Spartinivicinus poritis: one gene and its partners. Each later gene encodes a partner of the first gene's protein in a complex. Links are inferred from orthologs where the notes say so. Each region holds a gene or a part of one and is shown in the gene's direction. Other genes may lie near its edges. The genes, in order: tsaD, tsaE and tsaB.

Evidence for each region.
Region 2: the proteins of tsaD (region 1) and tsaE are in contact, whole or in part, in a crystal structure (PDB 6N9A), measured with the Thermotoga maritima proteins. The link is inferred for Spartinivicinus poritis from one-to-one orthologs. Residues at the interface, in WP_004082750.1 of Thermotoga maritima: Cys10, Asp11, Arg49, His50, Leu82, Gly84, Gly135, Gly136, Glu154, Thr155, Leu156, Asp157, Asp158, Ser159, Glu162, Asp165, Lys166, Arg169, Leu170, Tyr175, Lys213, Thr214, Leu217, Tyr218, Gln221, Arg222, Asn324; in WP_004082108.1 of Thermotoga maritima: Leu37, Gly38, Lys46, Lys57, Val59, Lys60, Ser61, Thr63, Phe64, Thr65, Leu66, Met67, Val69, Pro71, Tyr82, Arg83, Leu84, Asp86, Asp88, Phe89, Asp93, Ile128, Asp130, Glu131, Arg134.
Region 3: the proteins of tsaD (region 1) and tsaB are in contact, whole or in part, in a solved structure (PDB 4WQ4), measured with the Escherichia coli proteins. The link is inferred for Spartinivicinus poritis from one-to-one orthologs.

What each region holds. Positions count from the first base shown.
Region 1 is NZ_JAPMOU010000018.1:34,664-38,663, reverse strand. What follows is about bases 385-3,353. They hold tsaD (tRNA (adenosine(37)-N6)-threonylcarbamoyltransferase complex transferase subunit TsaD), read left to right. Parts: upstream 385-1,337; coding sequence 1,338-2,369; downstream 2,370-3,353. Other genes in these bases: ORQ98_RS14715 (2-amino-4-hydroxy-6-hydroxymethyldihydropteridine diphosphokinase), read left to right, coding at 2,795-3,322; folB (dihydroneopterin aldolase), read left to right, coding at 2,419-2,778; rpsU (30S ribosomal protein S21), read right to left, coding at 910-1,125; ORQ98_RS14735 (GatB/YqeY domain-containing protein), read right to left, coding at 412-861. Outside these bases: dnaG (DNA primase), read right to left, coding at 1-317; ORQ98_RS14710 (tRNA nucleotidyltransferase/poly(A) polymerase-related protein), read right to left, coding at 3,373-4,000.
Region 2 is NZ_JAPMOU010000004.1:87,639-91,669, reverse strand. What follows is about bases 990-3,989. They hold tsaE (tRNA (adenosine(37)-N6)-threonylcarbamoyltransferase complex ATPase subunit type 1 TsaE), read left to right. Parts: upstream 990-2,255; coding sequence 2,256-2,723; downstream 2,724-3,989. Other genes in these bases: ORQ98_RS04770 (N-acetylmuramoyl-L-alanine amidase), read left to right, coding at 2,805-3,989; ORQ98_RS04780 (NAD(P)H-hydrate dehydratase), read left to right, coding at 990-2,263. Also shown: tRNA epoxyqueuosine(34) reductase QueG, read right to left, coding at 1-473; more of ORQ98_RS04780, read left to right, coding at 728-989; more of ORQ98_RS04770, read left to right, coding at 3,990-4,031. UniProt on the Escherichia coli protein: Required for the formation of a threonylcarbamoyl group on adenosine at position 37 (t(6)A37) in tRNAs that read codons beginning with adenine.
Region 3 is NZ_JAPMOU010000001.1:94,314-98,108, reverse strand. What follows is about bases 659-3,422. They hold tsaB (tRNA (adenosine(37)-N6)-threonylcarbamoyltransferase complex dimerization subunit type 1 TsaB), read left to right. Parts: upstream 659-1,583; coding sequence 1,584-2,261; downstream 2,262-3,422. Other genes in these bases: ORQ98_RS00455 (class I SAM-dependent methyltransferase), read left to right, coding at 3,153-3,422; ORQ98_RS00460 (undecaprenyl-diphosphate phosphatase), read left to right, coding at 2,318-3,130; ORQ98_RS00470 (hypothetical protein), read left to right, coding at 659-1,383. Also shown: more of ORQ98_RS00470, read left to right, coding at 283-658; more of ORQ98_RS00455, read left to right, coding at 3,423-3,795. UniProt on the Escherichia coli protein: Required for the formation of a threonylcarbamoyl group on adenosine at position 37 (t(6)A37) in tRNAs that read codons beginning with adenine.

The sequences.
Region 1 (4,000 bases):
TGTTGATAGTGCTGTTGTTCTCTAGGGACATCTAATCCTAATGAGCGAGCTAATGTTTCAACCGCATCAACAAAGTCTAGGTGTTCAAATTCGCTAATAAATTTTAACGCGTTTCCTGTTGCCCCGCAGCCAAAGCAATAATAAAACTGTTTGCTTGAATTAACTGAAAAAGAGGGTGTTTTTTCGTGATGAAAGGGGCAGAGTGCTGTGTAATTTTTGCCAGTTTTTTTTAACTCAATACGGGAAGCAATCACATCGACAATATCAATGCGAGCTAATAAATCATCAAGAAAAGTGCGAGGAATTAGTCCCGCCATAACGATTACAAAAAATGTTTGAGCTAAGTGTTAAGAGAAGCGGTGGTAGTTTTAAATCTACCGCCGCTGTCAAAGGTAGGCAAGGGTAAGTATATTAACTTAACTTACTTTTGATTAATTTACTCACCTCCCCCATATCTGCACGGCCTTGCACTTTTGATTTAAGAATACCCATTACTTTGCCCATATCCTGCATACTAGCTGCACCAGTGGCAGCGATGGCTTCGGCAATCAACTGATCAAGCTCTGCAGTAGTTAACTGCTCTGGCAGAAACTCTTGAATAATCTCAATTTCAAATGCTTCTTGTTCAGCTAGTTCCTGACGACCTGCCTGTTGATATTGATTGATTGAATCCCGGCGCTGTTTGACCATTTTATCTAGAATGGCAACTGCTCTGGCATCTTCAATCTCAATTCGTTCATCTACTTCAATGCGCTTAAATTCCGCAGAAGCGAGACGTAGGGCAGCTAAGCGAGGTTTATCTTTGGCTCGCATTGCGTCTTTGATGGCTTGAGTTAAGCGATCTTTAATTGAGTTTGCCATGTTGTTGTTTGCTTATATCTGACAGGTTATTGGCAATAGAATGAAAAATTAATATAAACGCTCGCGACGACGCTGTTCTCTTTGTAGCTTCTTAGCGTGACGCTTTACAGCAGCAGCCGCTTTACGCTTGCGAACAGTAGTTGGCTTTTCGTAGTGCTCACGACGACGAACTTCAGCCAAAACACCAGCTTTCTCGCAAGAACGCTTGAAACGACGCAGGGCAATATCAAAAGGCTCGTTTTCTTTTACTTTTACCGCAGGCATGCAGATTACACCTTCCTTTATAAGTCTATGGTTAATTTGAATGTTAAGTGGTCATCACACAGTTTAGACCACGATGAAGGTGGCGAATATTAAAGGGTTCTGTCAAGAAATGCAAAGGGTAGGTTAGCGGCCTTAGAGAATTGCAAAAGTTAAATCGTATTTACAGTGTGGTTATTTTATTATTGGCTTTTGTTTTTTGGTATTAGTACAAGATGATAGTAGTAGGTATAGAAACATCCTGTGATGAAACCGGTGTTGCTGTTTATGATAGTAACCGAGGGTTGCTGGGTGAGGCATTGTTTAGCCAAGTGGCCATGCATGCTGACTATGGTGGTGTGGTGCCTGAATTAGCTTCGCGCGATCATATCCAGCGGCTCGTGCCTTTGTTAGATCAGGTGCTGCAACAGGCATCACTGACTAAACAGGATATAGATGCAGTGGCCTATACCAATGGCCCAGGACTAATCGGTGCCTTGATGGTGGGGGCTACTTTCGCCCGATCACTCAGCTATACCCTTAATATCCCTGCAATAGGGGTGCATCATATGGAGGGTCATCTGTTAGCGCCTATGTTAGAAGAACAGCCACCAGCGTTTCCTTTTGTTGCCTTATTGGTTTCAGGTGGGCATACCCAATTAGTAGATGTTAATGGCATTGGCCAATATGAGCTATTAGGGGACTCGGTTGATGATGCGGCAGGTGAGGCATTTGATAAAGCAGCGAAAATGATGGGGCTGGACTACCCTGGTGGTCCACGAATTGCCAAGCTTGCTGAAAATGGTACACCTGGGCGATTTAAGTTTCCTCGACCGATGACTGACCGGCCTGGTTTGGCTTTTAGTTTTAGTGGGCTTAAAACCTATACCTTAAATACGATTCAAGCCGCAGAGCAAAGCGGTGACTTAAGCCAACAGACTTTAGCTGATATTGCCTATGCTTTTCAGGAGGCTGTTGTTGAAACCTTGGCGATCAAGTGTCGTCGAGCACTGCAAGCGACTCAACATAAGCGCTTGGTCATAGCTGGCGGTGTTAGTGCTAATAAAATGCTGCGAGATAGGTTAACCGACATTGCGGCGAAAGAGTCCGCTACATTGTTTTATCCGCGACCAGCTTTCTGTACTGATAATGGTGCCATGATTGCCTATGCTGGATGCCAGCGACTTTTGGCGGGTGAGCAAGAAGTGAATCCTATACAGCCAAAGCCGCGCTGGCCAATGGAAGCATTAAGTGCAGTAGGTAGTTAGTGCTTTCAGTTGATTGATGTAACTATTTGGTAGATGTGATGAGAGTGGAATGGACAAAGTATTAATTGAGCAGCTTGAGGTTTCTACGGTTATTGGCGTTTATGAATGGGAAAAACAACAGCCTCAGCCACTAACTATCGATCTAGCGATGGATATAGACTGCACTGCTGCAATGCAATCTGATGATTTAACCGATGCGTTGGATTATGCCAGAGTAGCAGAGCTAGTCACTGCATACTGCAACAAAGAGCAGTTTCAGTTACTGGAGAAATTAGCGGGTGAGTTAATTCGACTGATCTTTACTGAGTTTTCGGTTGCTGCCGTTAAAATAAAAATTCGTAAGCCGCAAGCTATTGAAAATGGAATCGCCGCTGTTGAGTGTTTCCGCACCCGTGAGCAGATGAACTAACTAATTGATACTCCCAATGAAGCAAGCAGTATTGCTCGGTATTGGTTGTAATGTGCAGCCAATAACTCAAGTCCCTAAAATTCTTAATGTGCTGGTTGCAAGGTTCGATCAGGTTTGGTTGAGCCGACTGGTAATGACTAAACCGGTAGGTGTAAATAATGCCGCTGATTTTTGTAATGGTGTTTTGTATTTTTATTCAGATTTATCTGAACAGGCTTTAAATGAGTGGTGTAAGCAGTCAGAACAACAAATTGGCAGAGCACCACAAGACTGTAAGTCAAGACAAGTGGCAGACTTGGATTTGTTATGGTGTGGCCCTTCAAGTCAGAGGCTCGACCCTACAGCAATCATTACGGAAAGTTACTACCAGCAGCCTGCTAAAGATGTTTTAACATTAGTGGACAGGTTAGCCTCAAATGCCACCACTTTTGTTTCACAGCCAGTTAATGTTTTGCGAGTCTCAGGCCCTAATAGTGAAGTGGTGGGTGATAAACCAACCACTATTGAGAAACAAGTGTTGCCTTCAAAAATAAAAGGCTTTTAGCTGATCGCTTAACCTAGCTGTCTAACATATTCATATGGCTTTAAGGATACTTAGGCTAGTGCTTTATTGATAATCTCAAGTTGCTGCTGAGCTATTGCCTGGCCCAGCGCTTTACCTTTTTGGCCCTGTGCCTGTAGTTTCTTTATATCAATTTGTTTAAATTGTTGGCTAATACCTAATAATTTATCAGCAGCTACAAGAAGTGGCTGCTGCAACTTGTTTGTGGCAATTTCAATAGCTGTGATGATATGGGTAAATCGCGCTGGCCGTCTTACTGCATCGGCCTGCTTTAAACACTGCCAAACAACTTCCGCTGAAAGTGGTGGGGTGGTTAAAAGAGGTAATAATTGAATACCTGCTTTTGTTATCGCCTTAAACTGATTGGGCAGTTTGAGATTTTCTGCAAACTGCTCAAAATGGCTGATGGCGGTTGGCTGCTGAATTAATTCATTGCTGGAAAACAGGCTGATAATAAATGCTGCAAAACGAACAGTCTCAGGCTGTGTTGTTGTAACTGCTGCATCTAAAGTATTCAAAGCAGCAGTAGGAATTGTTAGTTGGCTGATAGTTAAAGGTGATATTAAAATATTTAGAGCGCCACACTGATGTAGGGTTTGAAAATAAATGGCTGGGTGTGGCTCAGCTAATGCTCGTTCAGTTTCCTGCCATACCCGCTCT
Region 2 (4,031 bases), on another replicon or contig:
CAGCCTAAACCTGCTTGTTCGGCAATGGCTTTTTCTAAAACAGGGGCACTGTCGACAAAGGCTCGATAGCCGAACTCGCCAACAGCCTCGGTGATTCTGGTCGCCAGTTTGGCTAAGCGCTTGCGAATAACTTTATGGTAGTCACGCCCAAGCGCATAGCGAGAAATGTAAGCCTGGCTGGGGTCATCTAGCATTCGAACAGCTTCCGTATCACCAGGTAAGTAGTCCATTCTGGCGCTAATCACCGTTAATGTGCCAGGCACAAGCTCTGCAGGGCGACTGCGTTTAGTACCGTGAGCTGCCATATAGTCTAACTCACCATGATATCCAGCAGCCAGCCAATCGTTTAAGTACTGCTCGTGGGGGCCAAGATTAATGCTACTGATACCAATTGCTTGAAAGCCGAGCTCTCTTCCCCAGTGTTTTATATCGGTTACAAGTGAATTCAGCTTAGTTTCAGGTAACTGCTTCATGATAGGAGAGGGATCTGGCTACGACTATTGGGAACTTGAATAGTTGGCTATTGGTCGAACTAATATTTCTACATGCTGGTATTGGTATGCCAGCAGCAGACAGACTACGCAAAAACTAGCTTTCATTGGTGACAGAAGATAGCTGACGTATAATTGCTAAATACATTTAATTTCAACATTCATTTCAGTTTCAGAAAATGTAATTTCAAAGTGCATTTTCAAAGCTTATTGGAGGATCAACACCAACAACGCTTATGGCCAACAGTTTATCACATGCACTTTATACTGCCGAACAAGTTCGGCAGCTAGATCATAATGCGATTCAACACCAGGGTATACCTGGCTATGCCTTAATGGAACTTGCTGGTAAAGCTGCTTTTCAATTACTCCTGCGATGTTGTCAGCAATGGTTTGGTACAGATGCTTACCAACTACAGGTGTTGTGTGGTTCAGGTAATAATGCGGGTGATGGCTATATTGTTGCTGGTTTAGCAGGGCAAAAAGGTATTGACGTTAAAGTCGTGGCTGTAGGTGATCCTGATAAGCTCAAAGGGGATGCTCTGACTGCATACCAGTGGTGTCAGGAACAGTCGGTGCCAATAATCCCCTGGCAAACAGATCTACAGCTAACTGCTGATGTGTTTGTGGATGCATTACTGGGCACAGGATTAAAAGGCCCAGTTAGAGAAACCTATGCTCATGTTATTGAACAGCTTAATAATACCTACAAGCCAGTTATTGCGGTTGATATTCCCTCTGGCCTGTGTGCAGATACAGGTGCTGAATTAGGAGTAGCGGTTAAAGCAAGCCACACCATCACTTTTATTGGGCGTAAGCAGGGCCTCTATACCCATCAAGGACGGGAGCTGGCGGGCGACGTTCACTTTGCTGGTTTAGCTGTGCCTGAGATGGTCTATCATACGACGCCTTGTAGTAGCTACTTGCTTGACCCCAGCCACTTCGTGAGTGCTTTACCAAGGCGCCACAAAAACAGCCATAAAAAGGAGTTTGGCCACTTGGTGCTGATTGGTGGTGATCATGGTATGGGGGGGGCTATTACCATGGCAGCTGAAACAGCCTTGCATGCAGGTGTTGGGCTGGTTTCAGTAGTGACTCGCCCTGCTCATGTTGGTGGTTTACAGGCGCGCTGTCCAGAAATCATGACAGTCGGTTGTGACAATCCTGACCAAATCCCCCGATTACTGATTGAGAAAACAACGCTTGTTATTGGGCCTGGGCTAGGCCAGAGTCCCTGGTCACGGCAGTGCTTATTGGCAGCCATTAATTCAGGCTTACCCTTGGTAATCGATGCAGATGGGTTGAATTTACTTGCAATGGAGCCAACTTTGCTGGAGCACAAGCAAAGCGACTGGTTATTGACACCCCATCCGGGTGAGGCAGCGCGGATGCTAGGAGTATCTACCCAGCAGATACAAAAAAACCGCTTTGCCTCAGTGGAGCAGCTAGCCAACCAATACCAAAGTACGGTTGTACTGAAAGGTGCAGGCAGCTTGGTCTGCACCAAAGGGCTGATTCAGTTGGCTAATGTAGGTAACCCTGGGATGGCTGTAGGGGGAATGGGAGATGTGTTAAGTGGTTTACTTGGTGCGTTGTTAGCGCAAGGAATGACGACAGCTAAAGCTGCAGGGCTAGGTACTTGGTTGCATAGCCGTAGCGCTGACCAGCTGGCAGAGATAGTCGGTGGTCATTACGGGTTGAAGCCAACAGAGCTGATTCCCTTGATTAGAAAGCAGATAAACCAGATCGCAGTGAAGAGTAAGTATGGTTGAAGATATTACATTTTTGCTGGCAAATGAGGCTGCAACGGTTGATTTTGGTAAGCAGCTTGCATTAGCCGCAGGTGGTAAAGGAATTTTTTATTTAGAAGGTAATTTAGGGGCTGGAAAAACTACATTGTGTCGAGGTGTGCTGCAAGCACTAGGCCATCAAGGTTCAGTAAAAAGCCCTACCTATACCTTGGTTGAGCCTTATGAACTAGCCAGCTATAAGGTTTACCACTTTGACTTATATCGATTAGGAGAACCCGAAGAGCTGGAGTTCTTAGGGGTAAGAGATTATCTGCTGGATGATAACCTGTGCTTGATTGAGTGGCCAGAAAGAGGAGAAGGCTTTTTACCCGTAGCAGACCTTACGGTGACACTGAGTTATCAAGGTCAAGGGAGGACGGTTAAGCTTGTTGCTCATACAGAAAAGGGTCGGCAGGTTTGTCACAGAATAACGAATAAATGACGACAAGTGCCTTGCAAAACGCTATAGCACATGACATTTTGCACGGCCTCTAACAAATGATCATAAGGAGTCATCAGATAGATGAGACTCAGTTGTCTTTTTGTCTTAATCTGGCTTGGCTTGGGGGTGACAGGCAGCCAAGCCGCAATAGTAGAAGGGGTCCGGGTTTGGCCGGCTCCTGATAATACCCGGCTGGTATTTGACCTGTCAGGCCCTGTTGAGCATAAAGTATTTAAGCTGGATAACCCAGATCGGTTGGTGATTGATCTAGAGTCAGCCAGCCTGAAAACATCGCTTGATAAGTTGAATATAAGTAAAACACCTATTCAGAAAATCCGCTCGGGCCGCCGTAATACCGGAGGCCTTCGAGTGGTGTTGGACTTAAAGCAGCCACTTAAGCCAAAAAGCTTTGTGCTGAAGCCTAATAGTACCTATGGCAATCGCCTAGTTATTGATTTATATGATCAGGTTAAAACCCCTATCAAGTCAGTTGATCATGTAGCTAAAACTACGGCACCTATTGGTCAGCGAGATGTCATTATTGCAATTGATGCTGGTCATGGCGGTGAGGATCCAGGAGCCATTGGCTTTGGTCGGCTGAGAGAAAAAGACGTAGTACTATCGATTGCCAGAAAGTTGGCGTACTTGCTGGAGCAAGAGCCGGGCTTTAAACCGGTATTGCTGCGTAAAGGGGACTATTACATTGGACTAAGACGCAGAACCCAAATGGCTAGAGAAGCCAATGCAGATATGTTTATTTCAGTTCATGCTGATGCGTTTAAAAACCGGCGTGCCCGGGGAGCTTCTGTATTTGCATTATCGCAGAAGGGGGCAACCTCTGAAGCTGCTCGTTGGCTGGCAAGTCGTGAAAATAATGCAGACCTGATTGGTGGGGTCGGTAGTGTCAGCTTGGATGATAAAGATAAAGTCCTAGCGGGGGTGTTGCTGGATCTATCAATGACAGCTAGTTTAACCGCCAGCCTGGATGTAGGTAGCAAGGTGTTAAGGCGCTTGGGAGGCTTTAATCGACTGCATAAACGGCATGTGGAACAAGCCGCTTTTGTGGTGCTGAAGTCACCAGATATTCCTTCTATCTTGGTAGAAACTGGTTTTATTTCGAATCCAGCAGAGTCAAAGAAGCTTGCTAATAAATCGCACCAGCGGCAATTGGCTAGGGCTATTTTTTCAGGCATTAAAGAATATTTTGAAGATCGCCCGCCACCAGGTACACTACTGGCCGCTAGAGTAAGCCGTACGCTTACTCATTATGTCATTCGCAGAGGGGATACCCTTTCTACTATTGCTGCT
Region 3 (3,795 bases), on another replicon or contig:
ATAGCTTGGTAGTTCTTTAATTGATGGAAGTCTCTAAAATAATCGTATCGTTGATAAATGAAATTGGCTTTTATCGAGAAAGTGGGTTTAAGCTTGCCAACTTTTCAGGGAGATTTGGTATGAAATCTACTGCTGATAGTTCAAAAAAACAAAATTAAGTAAAAAAAGGGTGAAAAATTTCTTAGATTTAAATATTATTCGCACTTTAACTATTGGGTAAGCACTTTTTGTGCTATGTTTTTATTGATAACTCTAATTTGATTCCTGCTCAGGAGATTTAAAATGGCGAGAGGCAGAAAACCTTCAGCAAAGTCCGCAGGGGCTGCTCAACCAAAACGTCGTGGTCGTCCACCAAAAGCGGCAGCAGCAAAAGCGACTTCTACCGCTAAAGTAAAAGCAGTAGCAAAGCCAGGATTAGCTAAAGTTGAAAATGAAGTGGCAAAAGCTGAACAGCAGGTTGCAACTTTACAAGCTAAATTGGCTGATGAGAAACAAAAAGTTGCGGATGCAAGAGCTCAAGTAAAAGTAAAAGCAACTGCTACAAATAAAGCCAGAGTAGAAAAAGCAGTGCAAAAAGTTGCTGACATTAATGAAAAGATTAAGTCAGCTAAAGAAACGCTGAAAGCTGCTAAGTTTCAAGAAAAAGTAGCGACTGTAAAAGCAAAAGAGCAGGAAGCTGAAGAAGCAATGCAGCAGCGAGTTGAAGAATATCGTGCAGCACTTGCTGAAAAATCAGAGGCCGATCTGGCTAAAGCAGTAAAGGCGTTTGAAGAAAAATGGTTAAAGTCTCGCAATAAATCTGATAAAGCGAAAGTTGATAAGCGAGCTAAAGCCGAAGCGACAAAACTGAAGCAAGCGGTTAAAAAGATCGCAGCAAAAGCTGCTCAGCTTGAAAAGACAGCAGCTAAAAAAGCAAAAACTACTACAGGTCGCCGTGGTCGTCCAGCTAAATCAAGCACAGCAACTGCAGGGGCACCAAAACGTCGTGGTCGTCCACCAAAAGCAAGCACGGCAACTGCTGCTGCACCGAAAAAACGAGGCCGCCCAGCAAAAGCATCTACTACTGCAGCTGGGCCAAAACGTCGCGGTCGTCCACCCAAAGCAGCGACAACAGCGGCTTCTGCAGCTGCGCCAAAACGTCGTGGTCGTCCACCAAAAGCAGGTGCTGCAACTACCACTGCAGCGAAAAAGCGTGGCCGTCCAGCTAAAGCGGCAAGCACAACTACCACTGCAGCGAAAAAGCGTGGCCGTCCGGCTAAAGCGGCAAGTGCAACTACCGCTGCACCGAAAAAACGTGGTCGTCCAGCAAAAGCTAAAGCTGCAAAACCAGCGACCTCTGCTCAACCAAAGCGTCGCGGTCGTCCACCTAAAAAGGCATCTTAGTGCTTGATGCTGAACGAGCCTCTTCGTTTATTGCAGACCATTTATAACTGAGCATACTTTATTTAAGGCCCGTAAGGGCCTTTTTTGGTTTTACTACACACTTTGTACAAGTAAAAGTCCGCTAGTTGTTAGGCAAAACGTTTTTAGATAAGTAGAATTATTACGTTTATTAGAGGCATCTGTTTGGAGAAAAAAGATTAATGGCTAAACTGCTAGCACTAGATACTGCAACTGAGGCCTGCTCTGTTGCTTTAGCCTTAAATGGTAATATTACTGAACACTTTGAAATCATTCCAAGAGAGCACAGCCAAAAAATTCTCCCAATGATTGATGAGCTATTAGCTACTGCTGGCTTAACTATCAAGCAACTTGATGGGATTGCATTTGGTTGTGGTCCAGGTGCTTTTACAGGGCTGAGAATTGCCGCAGGGATTACCCAAGGGTTGTCTTATGCTGCTGATTTGCCTGTTATTCCTGTCTCAAACTTAGCAGCACTAGCGCATTATGGTATGCGACAATATCAAGCTGATTCAGTGTTATGTGCTATAGATGCCCGAATGGATGAGGTTTATTGGGCGCAATACATTTTACAAAATAACCAATTGACCTTGTTAGGAAAGGAGGTTGTTAAAGCGCCTGAACAAGTTGAAATCCTCCAGCCTGAGCGAAACTGGATTGGTATCGGGACTGGTTGGAAATACCAAGAAATACTCAATGCTAAGCTGACAGACTATTACATTAATGAGTATCCTCATGCCTATGATATAGCAGCAATTGCAACTTTATTATTTGAACAAGGTAAAACTGTGAGTAGTGAGCAGGCTTTGCCAGTTTACTTGCGAGATAATGTTGCTAAGAAAAAAAGCGAACAGAAGTAGAGCATCTGGTTATTTAGGATGCTTGTTATAATTTACCTTAACTGGCAGCTATATTCATGGACTTTCTACAAATTATCATCCTTGCACTAATTCAAGGTATTACGGAGTTTTTACCTATTTCAAGCTCTGGACATCTGGTACTGCCTGCTCAACTACTTGATTGGCAAGATCAAGGCAATGCGTTTGATGTCGCTGTGCATGTTGGTACTTTACTAGCAGTTTGTATTTACTTTTGGAATGACATTAAAGCACTTTGGCTAGGATGGACGGCTTCCCTAATAAAAAAACAACCAAGCCATGAGGCAACATTAAGCTGGTGCATTATTTGGGCCACACTGCCTGCATTATTGTTTGGTGGTGTACTCTCATTGCTAGGTTGGGATGAAAAACTGCGTTCAACACTGGTGATTGCAACAACGACTATTGTTTTTGGATTGTTGCTTTGGCAGTCAGAGCTGAAAGGGAAAAAGACCCGAGAGCTAACAGAAATGACTATATATCTGGCATTGCTGATAGGTTTTGCTCAAGCACTGGCTTTAATTCCTGGGACTTCTCGGTCAGGTATTACCATTACCATTGCGTTGTTTTTAGGATTTAATCGTTCTGCCGCAGCACGCTTTTCTTTCTTATTATCAATACCTGTAATATTAGCTGCTGGTACTTTGAAAATACTACAACTGGTGACTGCTGCTGAACCTGTAGCTTGGGATGTACTGATTTACGGTGCAGTCATTGCGGGTGTGAGTGCCTTTTTGTGTATTCATTGGTTCTTAGGCTTTATTAACCGGATAGGCTTATTGCCATTTGTCATTTACCGGTTGTTGCTGGGTGTTGTTTTATTTTGCTTGTACTTTGCTATTGAGTTCTAACAAACTGTGGTTTAACTATCAAATGTCTGATACAGAAATAGCGGTTATTTGTCATGAAGCAAGTCTTACCCACCAAGCAGAGCAAATAGCAAATCAACTGTCTTGTCCTTATTTAGGAGTAATAACCTCAACGCAGTTAACTATACCTAATCTAGTGATTGAGGTAACAGGAGATGGCGTTGTTTTAGCGGAAACTGGAAAAAAATCAACTAACCCTGTAAGAGTAGATTTTGTTACTGGTGCTTTAGCGCATAGAAGAAAATATGGGGGAGGGAAAAACCAAGCAATTGCCAAAGCAGTCGGTTTAAATAAAGTTAAAAAGTTACAAGTTCTTGATGCAACTGCTGGTTTAGGACGAGATGCTTTTGTTCTAGCCAGTTTAGGTTGCCAAGTGACATTACTGGAACGCTCGAAAGTCGTTCACTTATTATTGGCTGATGGCCTTAATAGAGCAGCAATTGATGTAGATGTTGCTAGTATTGTTAATCAGTTACAACTGCTTTGTATTGATGCCAAAGACTATTTGCAAGAATTGTTAGGGTTAGCTGATCAATTTGATGTGGTCTATTTAGACCCTATGTTTCCTCATCGAGAAAAAAGCGCCAAAGTCAAAAAGGAAATGCGAATTTTTCAACAGCTATTAGGTCAAGACTTAGATGCAGACT